2 regions of the Providencia sp. PROV_01 genome follow, and region 1 is predicted to be linked to the other one. Evidence: predicted binding sites of a transcription regulator. Region 1 holds the regulator's gene; the other holds the start of a gene.
The links. The regulator CRP, encoded in region 1, controls carbon source genes, mostly activating them, when cyclic AMP is high. The targets are predictions, from matches to a motif close to ATGTGANNNNNNTCACAT.
Positions count from the first base shown of each region.

Region 1 (7,936 bases):
ATTACTAAACAATTTTCTAAAATATTAATTTAGCAATCGTATTCAGAAAAAATTAATTATGCATATTATGCCCTTTGCTATTGCTCTTTTTTGATTTTTTATTCATATTTAATGCTTATATTTTCATAATTGCATTAAATAAGAGCAGGTGAGGGGTATGTCTGAGCAACCAGTAGTAAATCGGCAAACTTTTGATCAAGTTATGTTACCTATTTTTTCGCCAGCGGAATTTATTCCAGTTAAAGGCGAAGGTAGCCGCGTTTGGGATCAGCAAGGTAAAGAATATATTGATTTTGCTGGTGGGATCGCTGTTCTTGCTTTGGGGCATTGCCACCCTAGTTTGGTGGCTGCGGTGCGTGAACAAAGCGAAAAGCTATGGCATGTCAGTAATATTTTCACTAACGAGCAGGCGCTAAAGTTAGCACAAAAGCTCACGAATGCGACATTTGCTGACCGCGCATTTTTTGTGAATTCCGGCTCAGAAGCTAACGAAGCTGCGTTTAAATTAGCACGCCGCTACGCTATTACTAAATACAGCCCCTATAAAACTAAGATTATCGCTTTCAAACAAGCTTTCCACGGACGCACATTATTTACTGTTTCGGTCGGTGGGCAAGCAAAATATGCGGATGGTTTTGGGCCAAAACCTGCGGATATTATTCATGTGCCATTTAATGACCTTGATGCTGTCAAAGCGGTCATTGATGAAAATACCTGCGCAGTTGTTCTTGAGCCAGTACAAGGTGAAGGTGGCGTCACCGCAGCAACAGCGAAATTTCTGCAAGGAGTTCGTAAGCTGTGTGATGAAAATAATGCCTTGTTGATTTTTGATGAAGTACAAAGCGGTATGGGCCGTACAGGTAAATTATTTTCTTATATGCATTACAATATTGTGCCTGATATTTTAACCACGGCAAAAGCATTGGGTGGCGGTTTCCCTATTAGTGCAATGATCACCACTGAAGAAGTGGCAAAAACCATGGAAGTGGGTGCGCACGGTACCACCTATGGTGGCAATCCCTTAGCGTGTGCAGTTGGTAATGCGGCGTTTGATATTATTAATACTGAGGAAGTATTAAATGGTGTCGAAAAGCGTCGTGAATTATTTGTCGCTCATTTAAATAAACTGAATGATAAATATCACATTTTCTCTGAGATCAGAGGAATGGGGTTATTAATTGGCGCTGAATTAGATGGCAAACTATTGAATCGCTCGAAAGATATCCTGCAAGCCAGTGCAGTAGAAGGTCTGATGATGCTCAATGCCGGCACCAATGTTTTACGTTTTACGCCTTCACTGATTATTTCCGAGGAAGAAATTAATAGCGGCATGGCGAAATTAGAAACGGCGATTGGTAAGTTATTGAATTAGTGGTTTATTGAAAAGTTGCAGAGGCATTTCTGTCTCTGCAACTTGTATCGTTAATATTACGTTCTATTTCGGCCAGATATTTTTATTGTATTTTTCGCTTTTAATTCTATTTGTTTTTGTTGCAATTGTTCTGGTGTGCTGGATATGGTGATGCCAGCAGCCAGACATTGACTGTTATGGGAATGTGAATAATTCACAACTGTTTTTTTCTGCATTAAACTACGATTGTTCTGTGTATTTTTTGCCGTGACGTTCTCTTTACTATCTATTGTTTTTTGTTTAATTTCACTTGGCTGCTTGACGATAGTTTCTTCATTTGTAGATAAATCATCTAGAGGTACGTCAGTAAGAGTTATTGTATTTAGAATGTATTCGTGTGACCTATGATGGAATTTATCAAGCAGAGTGAAATAGTTATTGCTTAACTCCTCTAGCGAGTTTTTTAATTCTCTATTTTCGAGTCTTAGTGTTTTAACTAATGACGAATCTTCCATTTCATTGGTTTCGGGCTTCGCTAAAAAAGTTAATTCGTCATCAAAATCAAAGTTATGGTCCTCATCATGATAAATAGGGGTACCATCTTCATCACAGATAATTAAATTTTTTTTAATTATTGACTCTTCTGGGGTTACGCTGTTTTTTTCTTCCATTAATTTTTTCGATATTTGACTTTTTTTGGGGTTAATGGATTTTTTATTATAGTTATTTAACGTTATATTATGAATTTTGTTTTTAATATCATCTAATTCTTTAATTAATAAATTTTTAATGATTAATTGTAAATTAATTAATGATTTTAAATTTTCATTTTGGTCTTCCACCCCAAATGTATTTTCTATCTCTTTATATGATGACTCTAATATTTCATGTTTTTTTTCAAGATAATAAATCCCTCTTATTTTTGACTCGTTTTTTATCTCTAATTTTAATTTGTATATATCATTTTTTAATTGTTCTTTAGTTTCAATTAATTCTATATTTTTAATATGGTATGTGTAATGGTCTATTAGGTCATTCTGTTCTTTAATTATTTTATTGTTGACTAATTCTTCTACATAGGGCTTGTCTATTTTTAATGCGTTACTTATTTTTCTATTAATTTCATCTTTAGTGTTTTTTACTGTTGGGGATATTTCAAACGACTTTTTAAGTAGTTCATTTTCTAATGATATTATTTTATTTTGATTTAATTCGACTTTTAATCGTGAGTTATTCTCATTTTTTTTGGTTTCTATTTTTTTTAACTCTAAGTAAAACTTTGAATCCATATTTACTTTGTTTTTTTTGTTAAAACTAAATAAATGAATGAAATTATTCAATCTAGTATTACGTATTTTCTTAATTATTGGGAAATAATTTTCCGCTATTTCTAATGCTATGTTTTTTTTAAAGATGGGATTGCTTACATTTCTATTGATGGTGTCTATGTGCATGAGAGATCCTTAATTATCAATTAATGCTATTTTGGGTTGTTTTTAGGTTAGTTAATATAATAAATCGATGTTTATGATTATTTATTTACATGTGTGTGATATTTGTGTTTGGATTTGTTCTAGCCAATGCAAATATTTTAATTGATTGAATAATAAGTCGATTTTACTTATTTTATTATTGGTGACTTGTAAAGTGCTAGTAATTGAGAGTTAGTCTTCATTTGGGCGTCTATTTCAGCGATTATTTTTATATGGTTATTCATTTCTTGGGTCAATTGGTATTCTTTTTCTATTATTTTTAATAAATCAGAACTATTAACTAAAATTTTATTTTTTGCTAAGTTATCTTTGCTAAGGCTGGTTTTCTGTGTGGTAATTTTACTCGATAAATTATAATGTTCTTTTATTCGTTGTGCTCTTAGTAATGATGACTTTGTTTGCGGTATATTTCCCTTGAACTCAAAAGTGGTTTTTGGCAAAGAGGTGATTCTTTGATTAGGCCGATTTTCTTCACAAATTTTGTAATGTATATAAACTAATTTCTTATTAAATTTGCTTTCTGTTTTATATTTTATACCCACGGAAGGTAGTGTGATATGACGAATAGACTCTTGAATGATTTGTTTTTTTAAAGGAAGCATTGAACCATTTTTATTAGTTAGAGGTTTAGGTAATACAAATTTTTTTATAATCTCTTTTTTTTCTTGTAGACTTTTATTGTTAATGCCAGGGATTCTAATATCGCGATATAAAAAATCAGCATATTCAGCATTTTTTTTGGGGAGTTCTTTGTATTGGTCAAGAATAACTCTATTTTCTTTTATTAATGAGTCTGTACTTTGCTCAGAAAGAAAAGTAGATGAATATTTTCCGTATAGCTTAATTTTCAATTGATTGACTTTTTCGTAAAATTCACCAGTGCTTAAACACTTAATATTATTGGTTTCTTCTAAGTCGCTCTCATAGGCGGAATCAATACTCTCAGTGCTACAGGTACGAGTTGGTTTTAGCTGGTTATTCGTATCAAGTGGACTTTTTTTCAGTGAAGAGGTAATCGTAAAAATTTTTTTGATGAAATCATCGGAATTAATGATTTTTTTGAAAATCGTCGGATTACCCGATAAATAGTCTAATGTAATGGTCATAAATATTTCCCTAATTAATAAGATAATAATTATTATTCTATAAGGGGAAGTGATAAAGAGAATATAAAGAAGCGATTTTATTAGAATTTAATATGATAAATAAATAGCCCAGCCAAAGGTGGCCAGGCTGAAAGGTTAATTAACGAGTACCGTAAACAACAATGGTTTTACCATGTGCAGAGATCAGGTTTTGGTCTTCTAACATTTTTAGAATACGGCCGACTGTTTCACGGGAACAACCCACGATTTGGCCTATTTCCTGACGAGTAATTTTGATTTGCATACCGTCTGGGTGTGTCATTGCATCAGGTTGTTTAGCTAAGTTTAATAGCGTTTGAGCAATACGGCCTGTAACGTCTAAGAATGCGAGGTTACCGACTTTCTCAGATGTTGTTTGTAAGCGACTAGCCATTTGCGCAGAAAGGCGCATTAAAATATCAGGGTTTACCTGAATTAATTGACGGAATTTTTTGTAAGAAATTTCAGCAACTTCGCAGGCTATTTTGGCTCTAACCCACGCAGTACGTTCTTGCCCTTCTTCAAATAACCCAAGCTCACCAATGAAATCCCCCTGATTCAGGTAAGAGAGGATCATTTCTTTGCCTTCTTCATCTTTAATTAAAACAGCCACCGAACCTTTAACGATATAGTAAAGGGTTTCTGCTTTCTCACCCTGATGGATAAGAGTGCTCTTGGATGGATATTTATGAATATGGCAGTGTGACAAAAACCATTCAAGAGTAGGGTCTGTTTGTGGCTTGCCGAGAACCATTAGCGTTATCCTCTGTATGTTATTGCAGCCATTCAGAAAAACATACTAGAAAGGCTGGCTTTAAAGTCACTAGCTTAGCATATTAATTTGCCTTATATACCTTTAAATAATCTAACAGCTGATTGCTTCAGCGTTTTTGATTGCTTTGGGTAACGCAAATTGATATCAACACTATAATATGATCAATTAAACCGTTGAGTTTTGATCTTAATCCTATCAACTAAGTATTGTTTGTAGCATATCCAATAAAGAAAGTCTTCCCTGTATCGCTTCAGCCAAATAAAGTTGATATAACATTCATTGTATCTATGGAACAATGTAGCCTTTAAACCGATTTCATTTCAAGGGGAAATATAATGGAAGCAAGAGTTAAGTGGGTTGAAGGACTTTCTTTTCTAGGGGAGTCTGCGTCTGGGCACCAAGTGATGATGGACGGCAATGCAGGTGATAAAGCTCCAAGCCCAATGGAAATGGTGCTAATGGCTGCGGGTGGTTGCAGCGCGATTGATGTCGTTTCGATTCTACAAAAAGGCCGCTATGATATTACGGATTGTGAGGTGAAATTAACCTCACAGCGTCGCGAAGAAGCCCCTCGTTATTTTGTGAAAATCCATTTACATTTTATTGTAACAGGGAATGAATTAACGGAAAAAGCGGTCGAACGAGCCGTTCAACTTTCTGCTGAAAAATATTGTTCAGTCGCATTGATGTTAGAGAAAACCGTTGAAGTCACACACAGCTTTGAAATAAAAAGCTAAAAATAAATTTAATTTTTATTGGTATATTTGAATTAAAAGATGCTTACCTTAATTAATGATAAGCATCTTATTTATTAATCAAAAAATAATTTAATTGTTGTCCTTTTGATTAATTAGTTTTTCGACTATTGGCGCCATAATTAATTCCATGGCTAAACCTAGTTTTCCTCCGGGGACGACAATTGTATTCATTGCAGAAATGAAAGAGCCAGATATCATTGATAGCAAATAGGGGAAATCAATTTGCTCTAGCCCACGAAAGCGGATCACAATAAAGCTTTCATCTTGTGATGGAATGGCTTTAGCCGAAAATGGGTTGGAGGTATCTACCGTCGGAACGCGTTGAAAATTGATGTGAGTGCGAGAAAATTGTGGCGTGATGTAATTAATATAGTCACCCATAGAACGCACGACAGAGTCCATAACGGCTTCGCGGGAGTGCCCTCGCTCTGTCGTATCACGGATTAATTTTTGGATCCATTCTAGGTTGACTATAGGGACAACACCGACAAGTAAATCAACATGTTGTGCGACATTATGTTCCGGTGTGACAACACCGCCATGTAGCCCCTCATAAAACAAAATATCCGTTTTATCTGGCAGCGGTTCCCAAGGGGTAAATGTCCCGGGCTGCAAGCCATAAGGTACCGCTTCATCATAAGTATGTAGATATTTACGGGATTGCCCACAACCCGTTTTTGCATAGTCGACTAAAGTTTGTTCAAGCAAAGCAAAATCATTCGCTTCGGGGCCAAAGTAACTGATGTGCCGGCCTTGTTCTCTGGCTTTTCGGATAGCCATATCCATTTCAGGGCGTGTATAGCGGTGAAAACTATCCCCTTCTAATGTTGCAGGCTGGATATTTAATTGATGAAAGACTTTACGAAATGCTTGGCTAGTTGACGTTGTGCCAGCCCCGCTTGAACCGGTGATAGCAATGATTGGGTGCTTTTTAGACATCGTGGACTCCCTGTGCTGCGCTTATAAGCACTATTTTAATCAATAGTGCATGAAGCGGATTAACGGGTGTTAGGGTTGTGAGCCTTATTTGATGGTTTTACGACATGATTATGTTGGAAAACACGCAACTTTTTTATGACAAAAGATGACGTAAAAATGAACCATGGAATAAAAACATCATACAGAAAAACTTCCTTTAGGCATGAAATTAACCGATTCATGCAATTCAGACCAGACTAGCACAATTTCGCCAGAAACTAACTGCCGTTTCACATCGTTAACCTTATCTTGCAGGCTTTTTTCATGGGAGCCGTAGTCGGTTCCCTCACGCAATACGTAGCTCTCAATCAGGTTTTCCAATGTTTCAGGCTCAAGTTCTTGCCAAGGAATAATCACATTATTTCCTTATCTAAATAAGGGGTTAGCCATTGAGGAATACGGCTTTCTAACCACATTTGCGGTTTTCTCAATGTACCGCTCACAAAGCCGACGTGCCCGCCATGTTCTGTCATTTGGTATTCCACATTGTGGGGTAAAAATGATAAATCAGGAACAACTTCAGGCGCCATAAATGGGTCATCTTTGGCGTGAATAATTAACGTTGGTTTAGTGATATAAGCTAACTTGGGTAATGCACTGCATTTTTGATAATAATCTGTCGCATCATCAAATCCATGAATACGAGCAGTAATCACATCATCAAACTCACGGATCCGCTTAAGCTGCTTCAATTGTAAGAGGTTTAAGGGTAATGAGCCTGGATAACGGACTAATTTCCGGGTGGCATTGCGTTTCAAGCCATTTAGTAAGTAACGTTGATAAAACTGAGAAATGCCCTTTTCCATGCGTAAAGAGCAGGCTTCTAACATCAAAGGAGCAGAAACAACAACACCCGCATCGACATCTGCATTTTGGCCACTTTCAGCTAAATAGCAGGCTAACATATTGCCACCAAGAGAATAACCAACTGCAGCGGTTGGCGCATCACCGAAGGTCTGTTTTAGCCAACGAAGAAAATAGCGGGCGTCATTTGTTTCTCCTGAATGATAAATTCGCTGTTGGCGATTGGGTTCACCACTACAACCGCGAAAATGCATAATCACACCCAACCAACCATGTTTTTGGGCAGTTTCTAGCATTCCGTGAGCGTAAGGGCTTTTAAAATTACCTTCTAGACCATGGAAAATCACTAATCGTGGCTTATGCGCTGCTAGCTCGGGTTTTTCACTCCAAGCGAGATCGATAAAATCGCCATCAGGCAATTCAAGCCGTTGCCATATAGGTTTGATTTTCGGTGTTCTACGGAAAATCCTTGGCAGTAATGTTTGGAGGTGTGGATTTTTAGCCCAACTTATTGGACGAAAGTTTTCTGACATAGCCTTATTTTTATTTAATGGAGACTCTTGTGAGTCACATAACATACTGTTATTTTTTTGTGATGCAAGTAAACAAATTTGAGTTTGAGGCTAAATTATAAATGACACTGGGGCTGATTT
Region 1 covers NZ_JBRFKD010000002.1:695,736-703,671, forward strand. Annotated here, with positions in the region: gene ACU696_RS03950 (aminodeoxychorismate synthase component II) at 1-28, shown strand, start outside; gene ACU696_RS03955 (aspartate aminotransferase family protein) at 158-1,372, shown strand; gene ACU696_RS03960 (hypothetical protein) at 1,429-2,805, opposite strand; gene ACU696_RS03965 (hypothetical protein) at 2,973-3,950, opposite strand; gene crp (cAMP-activated global transcriptional regulator CRP) at 4,090-4,722, opposite strand; gene ACU696_RS03975 (OsmC family protein) at 5,079-5,480, shown strand; gene ACU696_RS03980 (phosphoribulokinase) at 5,571-6,440, opposite strand; gene ACU696_RS03985 (YheU family protein) at 6,618-6,836, opposite strand; gene ACU696_RS03990 (hydrolase) at 6,833-7,816, opposite strand; gene ACU696_RS03995 (LysE family translocator) at 7,918-7,936, shown strand, end outside.

Region 2 (7,936 bases), 2.2 Mb from region 1:
AAGTGGCTACTTTCTTGCTCAACAATATATTCAGCTTCAACGGCTGCGGCTTTTCGCTGAGCAAGGTTCTGTGCAATGATAGATTCCAAATCATCCACAGTATAGAGATAAACATCTCTTAATTTTTCAACATCTTGTTCGATATCTCGAGGAACGGCAATATCAATTAATAACATCGGCTTACTACGACGTATTTTCATTGCACGTTCGACCATCCCTTTCCCTATAATAGGTAAAGGACTCGCCGTTGAACTAATGACAATATCAGCTTCCGCTAAGCGGTTATCAATATCTGATAACGAAATGACTTGTGCATTGACCTCATTGGCCAATAACTCCGCCCGTTCACGTGTTCGGTTAGCTATCATCATTTTTTGTACGCCATGTTCACGTAAATGACGCGCCACAAGTTCAATTGTTTCCCCTGCACCCACTAACAAGATGTTTAAATGTTTGAGTGATTCAAATATTTGGCGGGCAAGTGTACAAGCCGCAAATGCGACAGAAACTGCATTCGCGCCAATATCGGTTTCTGTGCGCACACGTTTTGCAACAGAAAACGATTTCTGGAAAAGACGCTCAAGTTCGCTCGATAACGAGTGGTTACCTTGTGAAAGCGCAAACGCCTTTTTTACTTGCCCTAATATTTGTGGTTCACCCAAAACAAGTGAGTCCAAGCCACTAGCGACACGCATTAGGTGACTCACCGCGCGGTCGTCTTGGTGCCAATAGAGACTCGGTTGTAAATCTTTTTGGGTTATACCATGAAAATCACACAGCCATTTTACTAGCTGTTCTTGAGCTTGTTCTTGCGATTCAAGGCTCAAATAAAGCTCAGTTCTATTACAGGTAGACAGCACAACACCACCATTCACTTGAGGCTGTTTGAGAAGTTCCTCAAGTGCATGGTCAATTTTTTCAGGACCAAACGTTACCCGCTCACGCAGGGCTACTGGTGCTGTTTTATGGTTGATACCTAAGGCTAATAAGGTCATTGTGCTTTACGACTTGCTCACATTGCTTACAGTGCTAATTATTTTCAGTTATGCTCGATGGGTATTTCCTACCAATTTAGCAATACTGTTATTTATATTGTTCTATTGTAGATGATCCGCGTCTCTCTTTCTACGGTTTGCATAAGCCTATCCTTCAGAAAGATGACCCATGCCAAAAAATAAACCGAAATAACAGACGTAATGGCGATTTTATCAGTCAAAACTGATCGTAATTTTATCGTTTATTTATACTATATAAAACTGATTATCAGCCATATCATTATTAACAATGATAAATTAACTGCGATAAGATGCATAGAGGATGCAATTATTTCGCACAGAAAGCAAATGGTGACGAGCTTGGATTGGTTTAATAGCCACTTTAGAAAACCATTCCCGCTGTCAATGCACTATGTTATTTGTATACAAACAGTAAATCACTTACAGATTTTTATCGGTTAGGTATATCATCGAGTGCAATAGATGACTCAGATAGCCATATCGCGCTAAACTAAACCTCTTTAAATGCAAGTAACTCAATAGAGACTGCTATCAGCGCCCAATACAACTTTGAGATTTGATATGCAATTAACTCAAGCTTTACCGTTTATGCACATAAATAAGCACTTTTTTCGCCTCTTACCACTTTCATGCGTCTTGCTAACTGCTTGCGTGACAACGTCACAAACAACCACGAAAGGAACCAGCTCCGCATCGGATGCTAAGTGGAAAGCACATCAACAAGAATTAAGTCAGTTACGTGACTACCAAACACGGGGCTCCTTTGCCTATAACGGAGGAGAAACAAAAACGTACGCTAAGTTTTTCTGGCAACAATATACACCGGAAAAATACCGTTTATTGTTAACCAACCCATTAGGTAGCCGCGAACTTGAACTTACCGTTGAACCTGATTTAGCTCGATTAACTACCAAAGATGGTCAAACCCATATGAGTGACGTGCCGAGCGAGTTGATTTATCAGCTCACTGGTATGGAAATCCCAATTGATAACCTAACCGCTTGGTTAACTGGCTCGCCCGGACGTGCAACAGATTTCACCTTAGATGAAAACCACTTGCTAAAAAGTGTTACGTTTAAAAGCAATGGTGAAACATGGCAGCTCAACTATATTTCCTATGACAGCAAAACAACACCAATGCTGCCAAACTATCTCGAGTTACGCCAAGGGGATAGACTTATCAAATTGAAAATGGATAGTTGGACACTGAAAAAATGACGTTAACATGGCCTTCTCCGGCAAAATTAAATCTTTTTTTGTACATCACCGGCCAACGCCCTGATGGCTATCACGAGTTACAAACTCTATTTCAATTTGTCGATTATGGCGATGAAATCACTATCACAACACGTGATGACGACCAGTTGAATTTATTGACGGATATGCAAGGGGTTCCCCCCGAAAAAAACCTAATTTTACGGGCTGCTAGATTATTACAATCCTATTGCCGCGATACGTTGCAACACAGTGGCCCACTAGGTGCCGATGTCCGTATTCATAAAATATTACCAATGGGCGGTGGTATTGGTGGAGGCTCATCAAACGCAGCAACTACCTTAATTGCGCTTAACGAACACTGGAAAACACAGATTTCTGATGAAGTCCTTGCGCAATTAGGCGCATCATTAGGAGCAGATGTTCCTGTGTTTGTTCGTGGGCATGCAGCTTTTGCCGAAGGGGTTGGTGATATTTTAACCAAAGCTTCCCCTAAAGAGAAATGGTATTTGGTGGCTCATCCCGGAATTGAAATATCAACCCCGATGATCTTCACAGATCCACAATTAAATCGAAATTCTCCAAAACGCTCCCTAGCCGCATTATTACTGGCTCCGTACGCAAATGACTGCGAACCAATCGCAAGAAAACGTTTTCGTGAGGTTGAACAGCTTGTTTCTTGGCTGTTAGAATATGCTCCGTCTCGCCTTACAGGAACAGGCGCATGTGTTTTTTCTGAATTTGAAACACAAGCGGATGCCCTGCAGGTGTTAAATAAAGCCCCATCGTGGGTGCAAGGGTTCGTCGCTCAAGGCGTTAACGTTTCCCCACTGCACAAGTTCCGCGCTGGGATAACCCGTGTATTGCACCAATAAGCCTTGTCGCTGTTGGTCAACAATATCTCTCTGGACGCAAGCCTGAGGTTTTTCTCGTGCCCGATATGAAGCTTTTTGCTGGTAACGCTACACCGGAACTAGCACAACGTGTTGCTAACCGCCTTTACACTAATCTTGGAGACGCGGCTGTTGGTCGTTTTAGCGACGGCGAAGTCAGTGTTCAAATTAATGAAAATGTTCGCGGTGGTGATATTTTTATCATCCAGTCAACTTGTGCACCAACCAACGATAACCTGATGGAACTGGTTGTTATGGTCGATGCCCTACGCCGTGCATCTGCTGGTCGTATTACCGCTGTTATCCCTTACTTCGGTTATGCAAGACAGGATCGTCGCGTACGTTCTGCCCGTGTACCAATCACCGCTAAAGTTGTTGCCGATTTTCTGTCAAGTGTAGGTGTAGACCGTGTGCTCACTGTCGATTTACACGCAGAGCAGATCCAGGGCTTCTTTGATGTTCCTGTGGATAATGTATTTGGTAGCCCTATTCTTCTGGAAGATATGTTACAGAAGAATTTGGAAAACCCAATCGTTGTATCTCCAGACATCGGCGGCGTGGTACGTGCTAGAGCTATCGCAAAACTCCTGAATGACACCGATATGGCCATTATTGACAAACGCCGCCCACGTGCGAACGTTTCTCAAGTCATGCATATCATTGGTGATGTTTCAGGTCGTGATTGCATCTTAGTGGACGATATGATTGATACCGGTGGTACGCTGTGTAAAGCAGCAGAAGCACTGAAAGAACGTGGTGCGAAGCGTGTATTTGCATACGCTACACACCCGATTTTCTCAGGTAATGCTGTAGACAACATCAAAAATTCAGTCATTGATGAAGTCATTGTTTGTGACACTATTCCTCTTTCTCCTGAAATCAAAGCGCTGAGCAATGTTCGCACCTTAACGCTTTCAGGTATGTTAGCTGAAGCTATCCGTCGTATTAGTAACGAAGAGTCAATTTCAGCAATGTTTGAACACTAATTCTCCAATATTGGATTTTAGCGTTCAACCGTGATGAAAAAGTCACAAAAAAATATAAGCCCCTGCAATGTCATTTGCAGGGGCTTTATGATTTTGGCAGAAAAAGCCACTGGGGCTCATTTTTATATTTTATCACCGATCATAGTGGTGATTTCACATTATGAAACGACAAAAATAGCCATCTAAAATAACTAACAATATTCACGACAAAAGAGCAAAATTCTTTGGGATTTCACTCTTCTTAATGCCTAATTATCAAACTCGTTCACCATTATCAGCAATTAATTGCTCTAGACTATTTATGTTATGGATAGCGGTGATTATCTCTGCGTGAATGATATTGTTGTTTCAATTGCCAGTAACGGTCTGCAACTTTTTCACGGCCGCCGATCCTAGCACCGACTAACCATACCATCGCACCGATAAAAATGCCGAATAAGGAACCGTTCGTGATAAGTTCTGAAAGGCCTAAGTTAACGATATGAGAGAATAAGTTGACACCGATACTCCCGATCATCAACACCATTCCGATTCCCATGAAGACATTACCAAGAAGATGAGCGCTTTTCCGTTTCATATATACCTCCAGTACCAGTAAACTGATAAGCAAGCATGTGTAAATAAATTCGGTCATACTTTATATTTATGTAATGATTATAGTGCATTAAGTAAAATTTTTTGCGATAGACATCACAAGGAAGGAAGTTAGCAAGAATATCTGTACAAAAAATGCTTTTCATCAAAAAATCAGAAAGCCCGAATAGTTTATTAAGCAATTATAATCATAGTTACTTTATCCATCACAATTTTGTACATCCTGCATTTCACAAGGTAAACTAGGGCATTATTTTCATAACTGATAGTGAAATCACCACCGTGAGCAAAATTAAGTTAATTGTTGGACTTGCCAATCCGGGTGCTGAATATGCACAAACGCGCCATAATGCAGGTGCATGGTATGTTGATTTACTGGCTGAGCGCCATAATCAGCCATTGAAAGAAGAAGCAAAGTTTTTTGGTTATACCGCACGTATTAATATGGGCGGTAATGACATCCGTCTGCTGGTTCCAACCACATTTATGAACCTAAGTGGTAAGTCGGTTGCCGCTATAGCCAATTTTTATCGCATCAATCTCGATGAAATTTTAGTCGCCCATGATGAACTCGATTTACCCCCCGGTGTAGCTAAAATGAAATTAGGGGGCAGCAATGGCGGCCACAATGGGTTGAAAGATATTCAAAGTAAATTCGCCAATAACCCGAATTTTTATCGTTTACGCATAGGTATTGGCCACCCGGGTGATAAAAACAAAGTGGTTGGCTTTGTTTTGGGTAAGCCACCGTTATCTGAGCAAAAACTCATTGATGATGCAATTGATGAAGCGGCTAGGTGTACAGATATTCTGCTAGCAGACGGAATGGACAAAGCCATCAATCGTCTACATGGCTTCAAAGCAACTGCATAAGAGTTCATTTCATCCGAATCGACTTTTTGTGTATAATCAGCGCCAATTTCTAAACATTGGGTGCAGCGTATGTCTGCCCCTCGCTATTAAGGTGAGAAACATATGGGTTTTAAATGCGGTATCGTTGGTCTGCCTAACGTGGGTAAATCCACTCTGTTTAATGCATTGACCAAAGCCGGCATCGAAGCAGCCAACTTCCCTTTCTGTACAATTGAACCAAACACGGGTGTTGTGCCAATGCCAGACCCACGTCTTGATCAATTAGCTGAAATTGTGAAGCCACAGCGTATTTTACCAACTACGATGGAGTTCGTGGATATCGCGGGCTTAGTCAAAGGGGCATCTAAAGGTGAAGGCCTAGGTAACCAATTTTTAACGAATATCCGTGAAACCGAAGCCATTGGTCACGTTGTTCGTTGTTTTGAAAATGACAATATCATCCACGTTGCAGGCCAAGTTGACCCTGCCGCAGATATTGAAGTCATTAATACTGAATTAGCACTTGCTGACCTTGATACCTGTGAGCGCGCTATCCATCGTGTCCAAAAACGCGCAAAAGGTGGCGATAAAGACGCAAAAGCAGAATTAGAAGCATTAGAAAAATGTTTGCCGCACCTAGAGCAAGCAGGTATGTTGCGTACATTAGAGTTATCTAATGAAGATAAAGCCGCTATCCGCTACTTGAGCTTCTTAACATTAAAGCCAACGATGTACATTGCTAACGTTAATGAAGATGGTTTTGAAAATAATCCCTTCTTAGATGTGGTGTATAAAATTGCAGAAGCCGAAGGCTCTGTAGTTGTTCCCGTCTGTGCAGCGATTGAGTCTGATATTGCAGAACTTGAAGACGAAGAGCGCGATGAGTTTATGGCTGATTTAGGTATTGAAGAACCGGGTCTTAACCGTGTTATTCGTGCCGGCTATCAGTTATTAAACCTGCAAACTTATTTTACTGCTGGGGTGAAAGAAGTGCGTGCATGGACTATCCCTGTCGGTGCAACGGCACCACAAGCCGCAGGTAAAATCCATACTGACTTTGAAAAAGGCTTTATCCGTGCGCAAACTATCGCATTTGATGATTTTATCCAGTACCGTGGTGAGCAAGGCGCAAAAGAAGCCGGTAAAATGCGCGCAGAAGGTAAAGACTATATCGTTAAAGACGGCGATGTGCTGAACTTCTTGTTTAATGTGTAGTACCACAATTGGTCTATAACGTACCTTAAGTTTATTGAAACAGCATAAAGCTCAGGTGTTACCTTGGTTTTATGCTGTTTTTTCTATATCAGCCTATCACAAGGTTAATTTGCGTTCCTATCTTCTATAATCATCGCTGCGGCGCGTTCTGCAATCATTATCGTTGGTGCGTTGGTATTGCCACTTGGAATTTCAGGCATCACAGAACAGTCCACGACACGTAAGTTTTCAATACCATGTACACGTAACCGCAAATCAGTCACTGATGTTGTGGTATCCGTTCCCATACGACAAGTTCCCACAGGATGGTAAACCGTTTTACAAAAATTTCGGACAAACTCTTCAAGTTGAGCGTCATCATGACGTACAGAAGCAGGTGGCATTAGAACCTCTTTGCTTAGCACTTGTAATGAAGGGGAGTCCAATACATCTAAGCCAAACTTAACCGCACGTTTGCAACCTTCCATATCTTCGGGTGAGGCAAGATAATTAGCGTGAATTTTTAGTGGGGCTTGTGGGTCTGTGCTGCGCAATAAAACTTCACCACGGGACTTAGGTTGTAAGTACCCGACCTTTAATGAAAAGCCGTGGGCTGCGGGCAGAGGCTCACCAGGAACATCATCCCAGCTATCTAAAATAGGTAAAAAGTGAATTTGTACATCAGGACGGCCTTGGTTGCAGCTGTCTTTAAATGCAGCGCCTTCTAAAACGTTAGAGGTGAGCAGTCCACTGCGAAATACCATCCACTCGACCCCGTGTTTAATCGCATTTAAACCTTGGTCTGCGCCGAATAAACTTATTGGCTGCTTAGTCGTGACGTTAATTGACATATGTAGGTGGTCATGAAAATTTTTACCAACAGGTAGATTCGCATGAGTATGGATCCCCAACGAAGACAAGTGCTCCTCTGGCCCGATACCTGATAGCATCAATAATTTTGCAGAGCCCATCGCACCCGAACAGACCAATACTTCGCAACTGGCAAATGTCTCAACTTCATGACCATTTTTCCCTTGATAGGCAACACCAATCGCGCGGCCATCGCGAATGATGATACGGTTCACTTGAGTGCCAAGCTTTAATGTCAACTTATCACTCTTTTCCACTGATTTTAAATAGGTTCTTGATGTACTGGCTCTTTCTCCATTATGCGTTGTCGTCTGGT
Region 2 covers NZ_JBRFKD010000002.1:2,863,130-2,871,065, forward strand. Annotated here, with positions in the region: gene hemA (glutamyl-tRNA reductase) at 1-995, opposite strand, end outside; gene lolB (lipoprotein insertase outer membrane protein LolB) at 1,578-2,234, shown strand; gene ispE (4-(cytidine 5'-diphospho)-2-C-methyl-D-erythritol kinase) at 2,231-3,106, shown strand; gene prs (ribose-phosphate diphosphokinase) at 3,163-4,110, shown strand; gene ychH (stress-induced protein YchH) at 4,415-4,687, opposite strand; gene pth (aminoacyl-tRNA hydrolase) at 4,987-5,577, shown strand; gene ychF (redox-regulated ATPase YchF) at 5,680-6,771, shown strand; gene ACU696_RS13930 (GMC family oxidoreductase) at 6,876-7,936, opposite strand, start outside.
Region 2: the regulator CRP is predicted to act here: its motif matches at 4,789-4,806, upstream of pth (aminoacyl-tRNA hydrolase).